Regions from separate parts of the Actinoalloteichus sp. GBA129-24 genome, predicted to be linked through region 2. Evidence: predicted binding sites of a transcription regulator. Region 2 holds the regulator's gene; the other holds the start of a gene.
What was found. The regulator LexA, encoded in region 2, represses DNA repair genes until DNA is damaged. The targets are predictions, from matches to a motif close to CGAACACGTGTTCG.
Positions count from the first base shown of each region.

Region 1: UA75_RS04300 (exonuclease SbcCD subunit D) is a predicted target of LexA. The motif match lies at 4,712-4,725, and genes of this name have one in related genera.

Region 1 covers NZ_CP016077.1:906,290-913,564, forward strand. Annotated here, with positions in the region: gene xseA (exodeoxyribonuclease VII large subunit) at 1-214, opposite strand, end outside; gene UA75_RS04280 (lipid droplet-associated protein) at 211-939, opposite strand; gene UA75_RS04285 (4-hydroxy-3-methylbut-2-enyl diphosphate reductase) at 1,055-2,080, shown strand; gene UA75_RS04290 (DUF6542 domain-containing protein) at 2,545-3,528, opposite strand; gene rmuC (DNA recombination protein RmuC) at 3,634-4,617, opposite strand; gene UA75_RS04300 (exonuclease SbcCD subunit D) at 4,782-5,945, shown strand; gene UA75_RS04305 (AAA family ATPase) at 5,942-7,275, shown strand, end outside.
Region 2 covers NZ_CP016077.1:1,910,551-1,917,825, reverse strand. Annotated here, with positions in the region: gene UA75_RS08700 (vitamin B12-dependent ribonucleotide reductase) at 1-1,869, opposite strand, end outside; gene nrdR (transcriptional regulator NrdR) at 2,055-2,537, opposite strand; gene UA75_RS08690 (LysM peptidoglycan-binding domain-containing protein) at 2,749-3,102, opposite strand; gene lexA (transcriptional repressor LexA) at 3,521-4,246, shown strand; gene UA75_RS08680 (hypothetical protein) at 4,729-5,709, opposite strand; gene hflX (GTPase HflX) at 5,828-7,249, opposite strand.

The sequences.
Region 1 (7,275 bases), 1.0 Mb from region 2:
GCAGGGTCAGAAACGCCGTTCCGGTGCCGGGGCGTGCCGAGATCTGGGTGATCTGACCCTCCACCCAGACCGAGCCGAGGCGATTGACCCAGTCGGAGATCTTGCGGGCGACGGTGCGGACCGGCCAGGGATCGGCAGGCGAGGTGGGCGGGGCAGGCGTGGACGGGGAGGCAGGGCCCGAGGCTCCCGAGTCCGGCGGGGCAGGCGGGGTCACTCGGCGCCCACCGTGACCAGTCGGTTCGACAGCATCCGGACGTACGCGGGCCGTGCCTCACCCGCCTGTTCGTAGGCGAGCAGCGCCCTGAGCTGCTCCGGCGAGAAGCCCCGAAGCCTGCCCCTAAGCTGGGCGAGGCTGAAGGCGTCGTAGCCGGTGACGGGCGCATCGGACGGGTGCGGGGAGTCCTCCTCGGGGACCACGGCCCCGGCGAACCGGCCTCCGGCGGAATCGCTGCGCTGCGAACCAGGGCGGTCGGCGTCCGCATCGCCGTCGCTGCCTGCGTCGCGGCTGCTGCCGGTGGCGGCCGCCGACGACCGGGTGGACGCACGGCCGGATCGAGCGTCACGGCCTGCGCGAACGTCACCGAGAACGGGGTCGCTGAGGGCGGACTCACCGAGACCGGCGTCATCGGCATCGTGGTCATCGGTGTCCGGGCGGGGGGAGCCCGCCCGGAACGCCGACGGCACGTCATCGGCGGGCAGGTCCTCGTCGAACGTCGCCCACTCGGGATTCTCCTCTGGGGTGCGCAGCCCGGACAGTGCCTCGTCGCCCTTGATGGCGAGTTCGGTCACCTGCTGCTGGACCCGCATCGACAGGGCGAGGGCCTGACTGACCACCGTGACCGGCAGTCCCGCAAGCTGCTCGGGCAGTCTGCGGGCCTGCTCGACGGCGGTCACCGCCAGACCCGCAGCCAGCCGAACGGGTAGTGGCAAGTTCGTCATGCTCTCAGCGTGCCGTAGGTGGGCGCGGCTGCACAGCGCGAACCGGCAAAACCGGCGTCATCACCGCCAGGCGGCAGGGTGGGCTCCACCGGGGGAGGTCCGTAGGCTGGGGGCCATGACCGCCTCGACGCCAGAAGCCTCTTCCTCGCAGCCTGCAGGTCAGCCTGCGGAGGAGCAGGCCGAGACGACCGCCCGTAAACGTGTGCTGCTGGCCAAGCCGCGTGGTTACTGCGCGGGCGTGGACCGCGCGGTGATCACCGTCGAGAAGGCCCTCGACACCTACGGCGCCCCGGTATACGTGCGCAAGGAGATCGTGCACAACAAGCATGTCGTGCAGACTCTGCAGGACCGAGGAGTGATCTTCGTCGACGAGACCGACGAGGTCCCGGAGGGCGCCCTCGTGGTGTTCTCCGCCCACGGGGTCTCGCCCGCCGTCCATGAGGAGGCGGAGCGGCGTGGGCTGCGCACCATCGACGCGACCTGCCCGCTGGTCACCAAGGTCCACCAGGAGGCCAGGCGCTTCGCGCGAGACGACTACGACATCCTGCTGATCGGCCACGAAGGGCACGAGGAGGTCGAGGGCACCGCAGGTGAGGCCCCAGATCACGTGCAGCTCGTCGACCGGCCTGAGGACGTCGCCAAGGTCGAGGTCCGCGACCCGTCCAAGGTGATCTGGCTGTCGCAGACGACCCTGAGCGTCGACGAGACCATGGAGCGGGTCGACCAGCTCAAGGAGCGCTTCCCCGAGCTTCGCGACCCGCCGTCCGACGACATCTGCTACGCCACTCAGAACAGGCAGGTCGCCGTCAAGGCGATGGCCGCCGAATGCGAACTCGTGCTGGTCGTCGGCTCGCAGAACTCGTCGAACTCCAAGCGGCTCGTCGAGGTGGCGGTGCAGTCGGGCTCCGACGCCGCGTATCTGATCGACTTCGCGCGTGAGATCGACGAGAGCTGGCTGGACGGTGTCACCACGGTCGGTGTGACCAGCGGCGCGTCGGTGCCCGATGTCTTGGTGCTTGGCGTCCTGGACTACCTGGCGGAACGCGGCTGGGGCGAGGTCGAAGAGGTCACCACCGCCAACGAGAAGATCACCTTTGCACTGCCTCGCGAGCTTCGACAGGCGATGTCCGACGTCCGTTGAGGCGTCCTGCAGTGCCAGCGGACCCGCAGCCTTTGATCTTGGGCTGCGGGCTGCGGGCTGCGGGCCGGTCCGGCAGGCGGCCGGGTCGGGTGGTCGGTCGACGGCCGTTCGGCTGGCTGCCGTCTCCGTTGACGGGGGTCCGCCGCCCGCCCGCCTCGGCCCGGTCGAGCGCATCAGCTGTCCGGCCTGATGAGGCATCTGACCTGGTCGCCCTGCCTGCGGGGTCAATTTGCCTGGTCGATGGGCGAGCCTGGGCGGTCTAGCCCGGTTGGTGGTCTAGCCCGGTTGGTGATCGGGGCAGGTCGGTAGTCGCCTCGAGTGATGGCATTGCCTGTCCGGTATTCGGCCCTGGACACGCTGGTCGGTCTGATCGGACCGACTCTCGGCTGGTTGTGATGGTTGATCGCCTGCCTGGCTGGTCGTCGATCAGCGCAGGCAGGCGGTTCGGCCATGGTCGGATCAGATCAGTCGTCGAGGTCATCTCGGCGGCGGGGCTGCCGTCGCCGAGGTTCTGGTCTGGCCCGCCCGCCTGCCGCGTCGGGCTGGTCGGGCTCCCGAGGCGCGCGTGCGGGCCGCCCCGTACGGGGCTCCTGCCGAGCTGTCCGACTGCCCTGCGGCCTGCCCGCCGCACTCGTCCGGCGGGGTGCCGACGAGCGAGGCTCCCCAGCGGGTCGTTCCCCCGGCTCATCATCGCGCGGCCTGGCCGGGCGGCTCGGTCGCCGGGGCACGCCCGCCTTGTCCGAAGATGCGCGAGCGCCCTTCGGCGCCGCGCCCGCCGCACTCGCGGACCGTCCGGCTGCCCGTGCCTCTGAGGACGGCCGCGGCCTGCCTTCTGCCTTCGACTTCGATCCTGCGGACCGTGCTCCTCCTTCTCGGCGGGACTCGTCGGACCGGTCCGCGCCGGTCCGAGACTTCCTCGTGGGTCGTTTCCGGGCGTCGGCGGTCTTCTTCCTGACCGGGGTGGACTCGTCCTCTGCGTCCAGCAGCGGCTCTCGTTGCAGAAAGTAACGGGCAAGCCCGATCCCCACGGTGAGCACGGTGGTGATTCCCATCACCGGAAAGGCGTCGATCAGTGGCAGTCCCAGGTTCAGGACCATCCCCGCCATGCCGCCGCCGGCGGAGCTCCCCGTCAACCACAGGATCAGCGGGAGTGACACCCCCAGGATCAGGGGCGGCTGGACGATCGGCCCGAACAGGCTCTGCCGCTGAACCAGCGCCACGGCAAGTACGCAGCCGAGCGCGTAGATCACCTGGGAGACGAGCCGGGGCCCGTCAAGGAACAGCACGTCGACGAGGGTGCCGATCAGGGTGGACCCGAGCGCGACCAGGATCGCCATCCACCAGGTGATCCCTCGGGAGTCGCGGAATGCCGATCGCTCGGCCCAAGGGATCTCTGTCGGCTCTTCGTCGGCAGACAGCAGCTGTTCACGGTCGCGGGAGGCGCTCACGGCGTCCACCGTAATCTGTTCACCGTATGGATTCGGTCGGACTGGCGAGTTCACCATCCGGGCAGGTCGGGTGAATGTCGTCCTTGGCCGTTCAGTCCAGATTCATCAGTCGTCTCCATTGGCGCCGATCGGTTCGTGCGACGGCTCGGGCAGCGACTGCCGCTCGGCTGGTATTAAGGCCGCGACCGTCTCGTCTCGCCGGACGGAGGCGAGCCCCGTGGGGCTGGCTGCCGCCTCCTGTAGTGGCTCCGTGGCGGCCCTGAAACCCTCCAGTGCGTCGAGCTCCCTCCTCCGCGCGGACAGGAATCTCTGCAGATGGGTGCTCGACAGATTGACCGCGTCGACGGCGGCACCCGCCGACCGGTGCGCCGCAGCGGCCTGACGTCGGACCTGCTCGACGTCCTCGGCCAAGGCGCGCTCCGTGGCCGAGAACAGTGCGGCGGAGGCCAGCACGCCGAAGCCTGTCGGACCACACAGGAATACCCGGCGGTCGAGCAGCCATCGCAGCAGGTGCGGGTCGGTGTCGAGAGCGGCAACGACGGCCGCGTCGGAGGGGACGAACATGATCGCCCCGTAGATGGCGTCGGCCCAGCGTTGGTATTCCCGTCCTGCCAGTTCGGCGGCGCGGGCGCGAATGTTGCGGGCATGGACGCGCAGTGCGTCGGCCCGCTCCGTCGCGTCGTCGGTCTCGACCGCCTCCACCCAGCAGGCCAGGCTGGTCTTGGCGTCGACCGGGACCTGCCTGCCGTCGCCGACCGAGAGGACGAGGTCGGGCCGTGCCGAGCCGCCGCCCGCCAGGTCGGTCTGGACCGTGAAGTGCAGACCTTCGCGCAGGCCCAGAGCCTTGGCCGTCTCAACGAGCATCTGCTCGCCCAACTCGCCTCGCCCGCTGATCGAGGCGAACGCGACCTCATAACGGCGCAGCGCCGCCTGGTGCTCTGCGGATCTGGTCCGTTCCGCGCCCACCATGTCCATCGCGGCATCGGTGCGCCGCACGCTGTCGGTGTAGAGCCGCCACACCAGGGCGAGAGCGCCCGCGAGAGCCAGCGCGAGCACGATCGCCGCAGTGCTGATCACTACTGCGGACATGTCCAACCTCCTGCCGGTCTCGTCCCGAGTGGACGAAGTCGTCCTGGACCGATCATGGCCCACCCGAGGTGGTGGATGCTCGTGATCGGACTGTCGAACACACGTTCGAGTGGATCTCGGGGGTTGAGAGTGATCTGCGCGCCGACGGCCTCTAGCGTGACGGCATGCGCATCCTCCACACCTCCGACTGGCATCTCGGCCGTACGTTCCACGGTCGAGATCTGCTCGGCGATCAACGGGATGTGTTGGCAGGACTGGCAGAACTGGTGCGGGCGGAAGGAGTCGACGTGGTCGTCATCGCGGGCGATCTCTATGACCGTGCCGTGCCGTCCGGCGAGGCGGTCGGCGTCTGTCACCACGTCCTCGCGGCACTGCGGGACGCGGGCGCCACCATCGTGCTCACTCCGGGAAACCACGACTCGGCTCCCAGACTGGGGGCGTATGCGGACTTCGCCGCGGCAGGCGGGCTGCATCTGCGGACCCGCATCTCCGGGCTGGACGCTCCCGTCGTCCTCGACGACGAGCACGGAGCGGTGGCCTTCTACGGAATTCCCTACCTGGACCCGGACCCGGCCCGGCACAGCATGGAGCTCGACGGGCGGCGCATCGAGGCAGGCCACACCGGCGTCCTCACCGAGGCGATGCGACGGATCACCGCCGATCTCTCGGCTCGTGGTCCCGGAGTGCGATCCGTGGTGCTGGCACACGCATTCGTCACCGGCGGCCAGGGCAGCGAGTCGGAGCGCAAGATCGCGATCGGCGGGGTCGAGCAGGTGCCCGCGTCGGTGTTCGCGGGAATCGACTACGTCGCACTGGGCCATCTACACGGACCGCAGACCCTGCGACCAGAACTCCGCTACTCGGGGAGTCCACTCGCGTACTCGTTCTCCGAGCGGGCACACCGCAAGTCGGTGTGGCTCGTCGACCTCGACGCCGACGGGCTCGGCGAGGTGCGCCGACATGAACTGCCGGTTCCGCGCAGACTCGCGATGCTGACGGGCAGGCTCGACGATCTGCTGGCGGACCCGGAACACGAGGCCCTGGCCGAGTGCTACCTCTCGGTCACCCTGACTGATCGCGTTCGCCCCCTGGAGCCGATGCGACGGCTCCAGGAGCGCTTTCCCCATGCCGTGCACCTGGACTGGCAGCCTGCGGGCGGGCTGGTGAATGCCGGGCTGCACTACTCCGAGGCCGTCCGAGGCAAGAACGATCGGGAGCTCGCCGCCTCCTTCGTCGCCGACTGCCGAGGCGCGCAACCCGACGAGGTCGAGCTGCGGCTGCTCGATGACGCATTCAATTCGGTCGGCGGAGAGCAGGTGCGATCGTGAGGCTTCATCGGTTGGCGATGACGGCGTTCGGCCCGTATCGGGGCACGGTGCACGTCGACTTCGATGCGTTGAGCGCGGACGGCCTGTTCCTCCTGCACGGCGAGACCGGCGCAGGAAAGACGACGCTGCTCGACGGCGTCGCCTACGCGTTGTTCGGGCAGGTTCCCGGTGCGAGAGGCCAGGTACGCAGGCTGCGATGTGATCATGCTGCGGACACCGTCGCGACCAGAGTGGAACTGGAGCTCACTATCCAGGGACATCGCATCAGAATCGTTCGCAGTCCCGAGTTCGAGCGACCTAAGAAGCGCGGCTCCGGCACGACCACAGTGCAGGCGAAGGTGTCGCTTGGCTGGCTCGGCAGCGTGCCCGTCGGCTACCCCCCGGACGGTCTGAGCCGGATCGACGAGGTGGCCAGGACGGTCGGCAGGCTGATCGGGATGACCTACACCCAGTTCTTCCAGGTCGTCCTCCTCCCGCAGGGCGAGTTCGCCCAGTTCCTGCGAGCTGAGACCGAGGATCGCGAGAAGCTGCTGGAACAGCTCTTCGGCACTCAGCGATTCGCCGACACCGAGCGCTGGTTCCGCGAACGGCGCACGGCGCGACACCAGGACGTGCAGACGGCACGCCGAGGGGTGGAGCAGTTCGTCGCCCGGATAGCTCAGGCGGCGGGAACGGAGCCGCCGCAGGACGACGAGCCGGTGGCTGCGTGGGTGGACGCGGTGCGGGGGCGAGTCGTCGAAGAACGGAATGAGGCAGGAGAGTCGGAACGGCTCGCCGCCGACCGACGGCGACGTGCGGAACAGGCGGCCGTCGACGGGGCGCGCCAGGCTGCCGCTGCCGCTCGTCGACGAGAACTCCTCGCCCGGCTGGACGAACTCGCCGAGCGGCACGACGAGCGGGTGGCGTGGGCTGAGGAGCTCGCCGATGCTCGCCGGGCCGCACCGGTCGCCGCCGAGGAGCAGGAGCGACTCCGGGCGGCGACCGACCTGCACGATCGGCGTCAGAGGGTCGCGGCGGCACAGGACGAGGTCCGCGCCGTCGCCGCCACGTGGCCGGAGAACGCAGGCGACGCCTCGGTCACGGAACTCGTCCCATCGGTACGGCCCGACGAGACGACGGTGGAACGGTCCTGTTCGGATGCCTTCGTCGTCGACCAGGATGAGAGTCCTGCCGACCGGTCCTCGGCGGCGGATCTCCGCGCGTTCGCGGCCGCTCGTCGGGAGGAGTCGGGCAGGCTGGCCGGGCTGGTCGCGGAAGCCGAGCGTCAGGAACCGGATCGGCTGCGGCTGGCCGAGGCCCTCTCGGACCGGGACCAGGCCGAGAAGGCGTT
Region 2 (7,275 bases):
GATCGCCTCCACCTGCTCCTGCTGATAGCCGAGCGAGGACAGAGCGCGGGGCACCGTCTGATTGACGATCTGCATCGACCCGCCGCCGACGAGCTTCTTGAACTTCACCAGCGCCAGGTCCGGCTCGATGCCGGTGGTGTCGCAGTCCATCATCAGACCGATGGTGCCGGTGGGGGCGAGCACGCTCGCCTGCGCGTTGCGCCACCCGTTGCGCGCGCCGACCTCGAGCCCCTGCTGCCATGCCCGGCTAGCCAGTGTGCGCACCGCGGCGTCGTTGGCGTGCAGCGTGCGGATCTCGTCGTTGGCCGCCGAGTGCTTGCGCATGACGCGCTGGTGCGCCTCGGCGTTACGGGCGTATCCCTCGTACGGACCGACGATTCCCGCCAGTTCGGCCGAACGCCGGTAGGCGACGCCGGTCATCAACGAGGTGATGGCGGCGGCGAGCGAGCGGCCGCCCTCGGAGTCGTAGGCATGCCCGGTCGCCATCAGCAGCGCGCCCAGGTTGGCGTAGCCGATGCCCAACTGCCGGAAGCGACGGGTGGTGTCGCCGATGGCCTCGGTCGGGAAGTCCGCGAAGCAGATGGAGATGTCCATCGCGGTGATGACCAGTTCGACGGACTTCTCGAAAAGCTCACCGTCGAAGGTGCCGTCCGCCTTGAGGAACTTCATCAGGTTGAGCGAGGCGAGGTTGCAGCTCGAATTGTCCAGGTGCATGTACTCCGAGCACGGATTCGACGCCGAGATCCGTCCCGACTCCGGGCAGGTGTGCCAGTCGTTGATCGTCCCGTCGTACTGAATGCCGGGGTCGGCGCACTCCCAGGCGGCCTGGGCGATCTTGCCGAAGAGGTCTTCCGCATCGACCTCGTCGATCACCTCGCCGGTGATCCTGGCACGAAGGCCGAAGTCGCCCTTGGACTCCACGGCGCGCATGAACTCGTCCGAGACCCGCACGGAGTTGTTGGCGTTCTGGTACTGCACCGACACGATGTCGGAGCCGCCGAGGTCCATGTCGAAGCCCGCGTCGCGCAGCACGCGGACCTTCGCCTCCTCCTTGGCCTTGGTCTCGACGAACTCCGCGATGTCGGGGTGATCGACGTCGAGGACCACCATCTTGGCGGCGCGGCGGGTGGCACCGCCAGACTTGATGGTGCCTGCCGAGGCGTCGGCGCCGCGCATGAACGAGACCGGCCCGGAGGCGGTGCCGCCAGAGGAGAGCAGTTCTCGAGAGGAACGGATTCGCGACAGGTTCAGTCCCGCGCCAGAACCGCCCTTGAAGATCAGACCCTCCTCGCGGTACCAGTTGAGGATCGACTCCATCGTGTCGTCGACGGCGAGGATGAAACAGGCCGAGACCTGCTGCGGCGAGCTCGTCCCGACGTTGAACCACACCGGGGAGTTGAAGCTGAACACCTGGTGCAACAACATCCAGGTCAGCTCGTGCTCGAAGACGACCGCGTCCTCGTCGGTGTCGAAGTAGGCGTTCTCGACGCCTGCCGCGACGTAGGTCTTGACGACGCGATCGATGAGCTGTCGAAGGCTGTGCTCCCGATGCTCGGAGCCCACCGCGCCCCGGAAGTACTTGCTCGTGACGATATTGACGGCGTTGACCGACCAGAAGTCCGGGTATTCGACGCCGCGCTGCTCGAAGTTGATCGAACCGTCACGCCAGTTCGTCATCACCACGTCGCGGTGCTGCCACGTCACCTCGTCGTAGGGATGGACTCCCTCGGTGGTGTGCACTCGGCGCACCCGAAGACGCGCCCCCGCGCCGTCGGCGGGCTCCCCCGAGGAGGACGCCGTGTTCGCCGCGTTCGCCGCCGACTTGGCCCGCTTGGACCGTGCCGGTGCACTCCCGACGGTCTCTGTCATGCCGCTCACTCTCATTCTCCAGGGCCCGACCGGACGATCCCCTCGTCCGTCCGACCACGACCCGGCTAGGTACCGCACTGTGTCGTCGCGCATCGGCCGCCCCGGATCGAGCCGTGGCGGTACCGCACTGTGATTCCCACCTGTCCGCCGAGAAGGGCCGCGACCACCGCCCGTCGGCGCGTCGATCAGACGAAGGCCTCTCCCGAAGGCCGCTCGTCCGCAGGGTCCGCCGTCCGCAGATCGGCGATCTCCTTCTCGAAGTCCTCCACCGAGGAGAAGGATCTGTACACGCTCGCGAAGCGCAGATAAGCGACCTCGTCGAGGCTGCGCAGTGGGCTGAGGATCGCCAGCCCGACCTCGTTGCTGGGGATCTCGGCGCATCCGGTCGCCCGGATGGCCTCCTCGACCCGATGTGCCAACTGCTGTAGCGCGTCCTCATCGACCGGCCTGCCCTGGCAGGCACGACGAACGCCTCGGACGACCTTGTCGCGGCTGAACGGCTCGGTGACCCCGGAACGCTTCACCACGGCGAGAACCGACTCCTCCACGGTGGTGAACCGCCGACCGCAGTCCGAGCAGGATCGCCTGCGCCGAATCGCCTGGCCGTCCTCCACCTCACGGGAGTCGACCACTCGCGAGTCGGGGTGCCTACAGAACGGGCACCGCACGATCCATCACCTCACATAACCGATCACCGAACAGCCAGTGTCGCTCTGCCACCGCATCAGCACGAGCTGTGGCAGAACCCCAATCTGTGGACACGTAAGCCCGTTGCGACCACAAGATGTTGGGGTAGAACCTAGGCTCCGATCGATCGGATTGCAAGTCGACAGGCGGTCCGACACGCCGGTTGTGACGACCTGACGCGCCGCAGCCGAATCACCCCCGCGCGTGGTCGCCCGCCGCGGGCACCCGCAGCACCCGGCCGACGCGTAACTCGGCGACCTCGGGGCCGTTGAGCAGCCGAATCCGGTCGACGACCTCGGCTGGAGCGCTGCCAGGAACCGCCCGCCTCGCTATCGACCAGACCGTCTCGCCCGCGCCCACCGTGGTGATCGTCGTCGCTTCCGGAACCGGGCCCGCGGAGGAGGGACGCGCGGCCCCCCAGGCCATGCCGAGCAGCAGCGCGACGAGCACCAGGACCAGCCCCGCCAGGCCGAGCAGACCGATCGGCCGGACCGGCCGAGTGGACGCGCCGAGGCGGGCCGCGGGAGCCGACCGAGCACGATGCATGCCGGAACCGCCCGCCGAACAGGACGACCCGAGGCGCAGCAGACGCCCATGGCGAGCAGACGCCCGCGCCGCACCCGCACGCCCGACGCGACGGACGGGCGCCCGAGGCGGCGCGGGCGCACACTGATCGCCGTGATCGCGTCGCGTGCGCTCGTCGGAGGTAATGGTCACGAGTCCTCCCGCGAAGGTCTTTCATGAATCGAACAGCTGTTCGATCGAACCCCTGTGCGATTTTCTACCACTGCATTCGCGGGAAGGCCAGCCCAAGGGGCGAATTCCTTCGAACAGGTGTTTGATCTTGCGTAGGTCACGAGTTACCGTTGTGGTCTCTTCACGAGCACAAAGCGTGAGAATGACTGATGGGGCACCCGAGAGGGTGGCGGGAGCAAGGCCTGCACGACAGGCCGGGAGGCACGAGATGGCACGCAAGACGACGGCGCAGGACACCGGCGGCGCGCGCGATGGCGCGGCGGTGCGTGCACTACCCGAGCAGTCCGAGGCCGCCTCGGTCGAGGCACTGACGCCCCGGCAGCATCGGGTGCTGGAGGTGATCCGGGAGTGGCTCGACCGCAACGGCTATCCGCCGAGCGTGCGTGAGATCGGCGAGGCGGTCGGCCTGACGTCGACGTCGTCGGTCGCTCACCAGCTCAGGACACTGGAGCGCAAGGGCTACCTGCGCCGCGACCCGAACCGTCCTCGGGCCGTCGGCGTGCTCCCCATCGACCGCGTCCCGCAGGCACCAGCCACTGCGGACCCCGACCAGGACGGCGCGCCCGTGTACGTGCCCATGCTGGGTCGGATCGCCGCAGGCGGGCCGATCCTCGCCGAACAGGCCGTGGAGGACGTCTTCCCGCTGCCGCGCGAGATCGTCGGCGAAGGCTCGCTCTTCCTGCTGAAGGTCGCGGGTGACTCGATGATCGACGCGGCGATCACCGACGGCGACTGGGTCGTCGTCCGCCAACAGCCCACGGCCGAGAACGGCGACGTGGTCGCCGCGATGATCGACGGCGAGGCCACGGTGAAGACGCTCAAACGACGCGACGACCACGTGTGGCTCATGCCGCACAACCCGGCCTACGAGCCGATTCTGGGCGACGAGTCGACGATCCTCGGCAAGGTCGTCGCCGTGCTCCGCAGGCTCTGATCGGCACGGGGGCAGCCGCTTCGGCCGGGGGTACCCGACGGACGCTCTCCGGGCACGTCGCGAGTTCGACACGTCGCGAGTTCGACACGGTGGCGGGGAGCAGGAGCACCCCGCCTGAGGGTCTTCGGCGGCCACGCCAGGACACCGAGCCGGTGTTCGCGGCGCGCCGACGCCGACGCGTGCTCGGGTGCCCGTTGCTGCGCTGCGGGAGTCAGCAGAGTGCTCCCACCGGTTCACCGCCACGAGGCGAAGCGGCCCGTGCTGCCGGGCGCACCGCACGCCCGGCGGACAACCGTCGGCGTCACATGCTCAGCGAGGCGGGCTCTTCCGCGGCCAGCCAGCAGGTCGGTTTGCGCGACATCCGGCCCGAGCCTGCTCGGACAAGCACCCGCACACGCACCCGGGCAGACCCCGCGACGCCGGCCGACCGCCCCGCTCAAGCGACCCGCCTCTCCGATTCGCCGAATCGACGGCCGCCCTGATCAGCACCTTGCGCCGCCTCCTCCACGGCGCCACCACAGCAGCACTCCCGCCGCCAGCGTCACTGCGGCCACGCTGATGCCGACCTGCCGCAGGCCGGGCGGGCCCTCTGACGACTGTGTGTCCGCCGGGGCGGCGGACGGCGGCGCGTCCCGTCCGGGTTCGGCGGGTTCGGCGGCCGATTCGGACGAGAGACCGGCCTCCCGATCCCGACGTTCCAGCTCCGCCGCGAGCAGCCCCGTGGCATCGGGGACCGCACGGATCGGCTGGTCGGCGCCCTCAGAGCCACTGAGCAGGGTCCCGTCGGGTTCCCACGCCACTGCCTCGCCCTGTGGCTCGTCCGGCAGCGGGATACGCAGCGGCTCGCCCGCCAAGGCACTCAGGACGTCTCCGTCGGGTGCGGGAAAGAGATAGGCATCGGTATAGGTGCGCAGGGCCACCACGGTCCCGTCTGGATGAACCGAACCGCCGGTGACCAGGAAGGAACCGACGAAACCCGGCACCGGGCCACCCGGTGTGTCGGAGCCGCTCAGCCGAACCGACCCGACCCGTTCCAACGGCACCGGGCCGGGAACGGCCAGCGGCTCGGCAGGACGATAGATCTCGGCGGGCCCGATCAATTCCTTCGTGACGATGTAGGGGACGCCGTCTCGACCGATCAGCAGCGCCTCGGCGTCGCGCGGCCCGTCGGGGTAGGTAAGCCGGTGCAGCGCCGCGACCCCGTCGGGCCGGATCGACACGAGGGCGACCGTCTCCCGCCGATGCCGGTTGTCACCGGTCTCCGCGACCCACAGGGTCCCGTCGGGGGCCATCGCGAGATCACCCACGTCGTAATGATCGACCCCGGTCGGTATCACGCGCTCGACGACGCAGTCCCGATTGACCACGAAGACCTGCACGAGCGGATCGTGATCGTTCACCATGTACCAGCGGTCGCCGTCGGACACCAGGCCCGACAGCATGGTGATCGCCGGGTCGGTCATCACGCACACCGGCTCCGGCGCGGGAACCGAGACGGCTGCCCAGGCCGAGGGCGCCGAGGTCACCATGCCTACGGCGAGCAGCGGCGCAACCCACTGCGCCGCCCTCGCCCCGACTCGGTCAGTACGCGGCAGGCTCCACGATCGAGTCGGACAACTCGGCGGCCAGGCTCGCGCCCACCCTCGCCCGGATCGTGGTGCCCTCATCAGAATGCCGTTCTTCCAAGACCTCGCCCTCCGCGTGCAGTCGCGCGGCGAGCCGACCATCCGTGTAAGGCACGAAGACCTCGACGAGCGCGTCCGGCCGGGGAATCAGCTCGGCGATCCGTTCCTGGAGCGCCTCGACGCCGACACCGGTACGGGCGGAGACGAAGACCGCGTCGGGGAACAGATGCCGCAGCCGGGCGATGGCGACCTCGTCGGCCGCATCCGTCTTGTTCACCACGAGCAGCTCCTGCGGCATCTGCTCGTCGCGATCCTTGGTGATCTCGGTCAGGACGTCGCGCACGGAGGAGACCTGACGCTCCGGCATCGGGTCCGCACCGTCCACGACGTGCACCAGCAGCTGTGCCTCGCCGACCTCCTCCAGCGTGGAGTGGAACGCGTCGACGAGCTGGTGCGGCAGGTGCCGGACGAAGCCCACGGTGTCGGTGTAGGTCAGCGACCGCCCGTCCGGCGTGGTGCCCCGGCGGGTCGTCGGATCGAGCGTCGCGAAGAGAGCGTCGTCGACCAGGACACCCGCCCCGGTGATGGCGTTGAGCAGGCTCGACTTGCCTGCGTTGGTGTACCCGGCGATGGCGATGCTGGGCACCTCGTTGGCGACCCGTCGCCCGCGCTTGGTCTCCCGCACCTTGCTCATGGCGAGGATCTCACGACGCAGCTTCGAGATCCGCTTGTGAATCCGCCTGCGGTCGGTCTCCAACTTGGTCTCACCGGGACCACGGGTGCCGATGCCGCCGTTGCCCATCTGACCACCGGCCTGCCGGGACATCGCGTCACCCCAGCCGCGCAGCCTCGGCAGCAGATAGCGGAGCTGCGCCAGTTCGACCTGCGCCTTGCCCTCCCGGGACCGAGCGTGACTGGCGAAGATGTCGAGGATCAGGGCCGTCCGGTCGATGACCTTGACCTTCAGCTTGTCCTCAAGCTGGCGGAGCTGGCCGGGCGACAGCTCGCCGTCGCAGATGACCGTGTCCGCCCCGTTGGCCGCGACCAGATCGCGCAGCTCGAGGACCTTGCCGGAGCCGATGTAGGTCGCGGGGTCGGGACGCTGTCTGCGCTGAACCACGCCATCCAGCACCTCCGAGCCCGCCGTCTCGGCAAGCCTGGCCAACTCGGCGAGGGAGGCCTCCGCATAGGCGCTGTCGCCGTCGGTCCAGACACCGACCAGCACCACGCGCTCCAGCCGAAGCCGCCGGTACTCGACCTCGCTGACATCCGCCAGCTCAGTCGACAGCCCGACTACCCGGCGTAGCGCCGCGCGTTCGGAACGCTCCAGATCGCCGCCGGAGAGGAATTCTTCACGGGCCTCGTCGGGCCTCTGCATCGATGTCGTCATACGCCTCCATCATC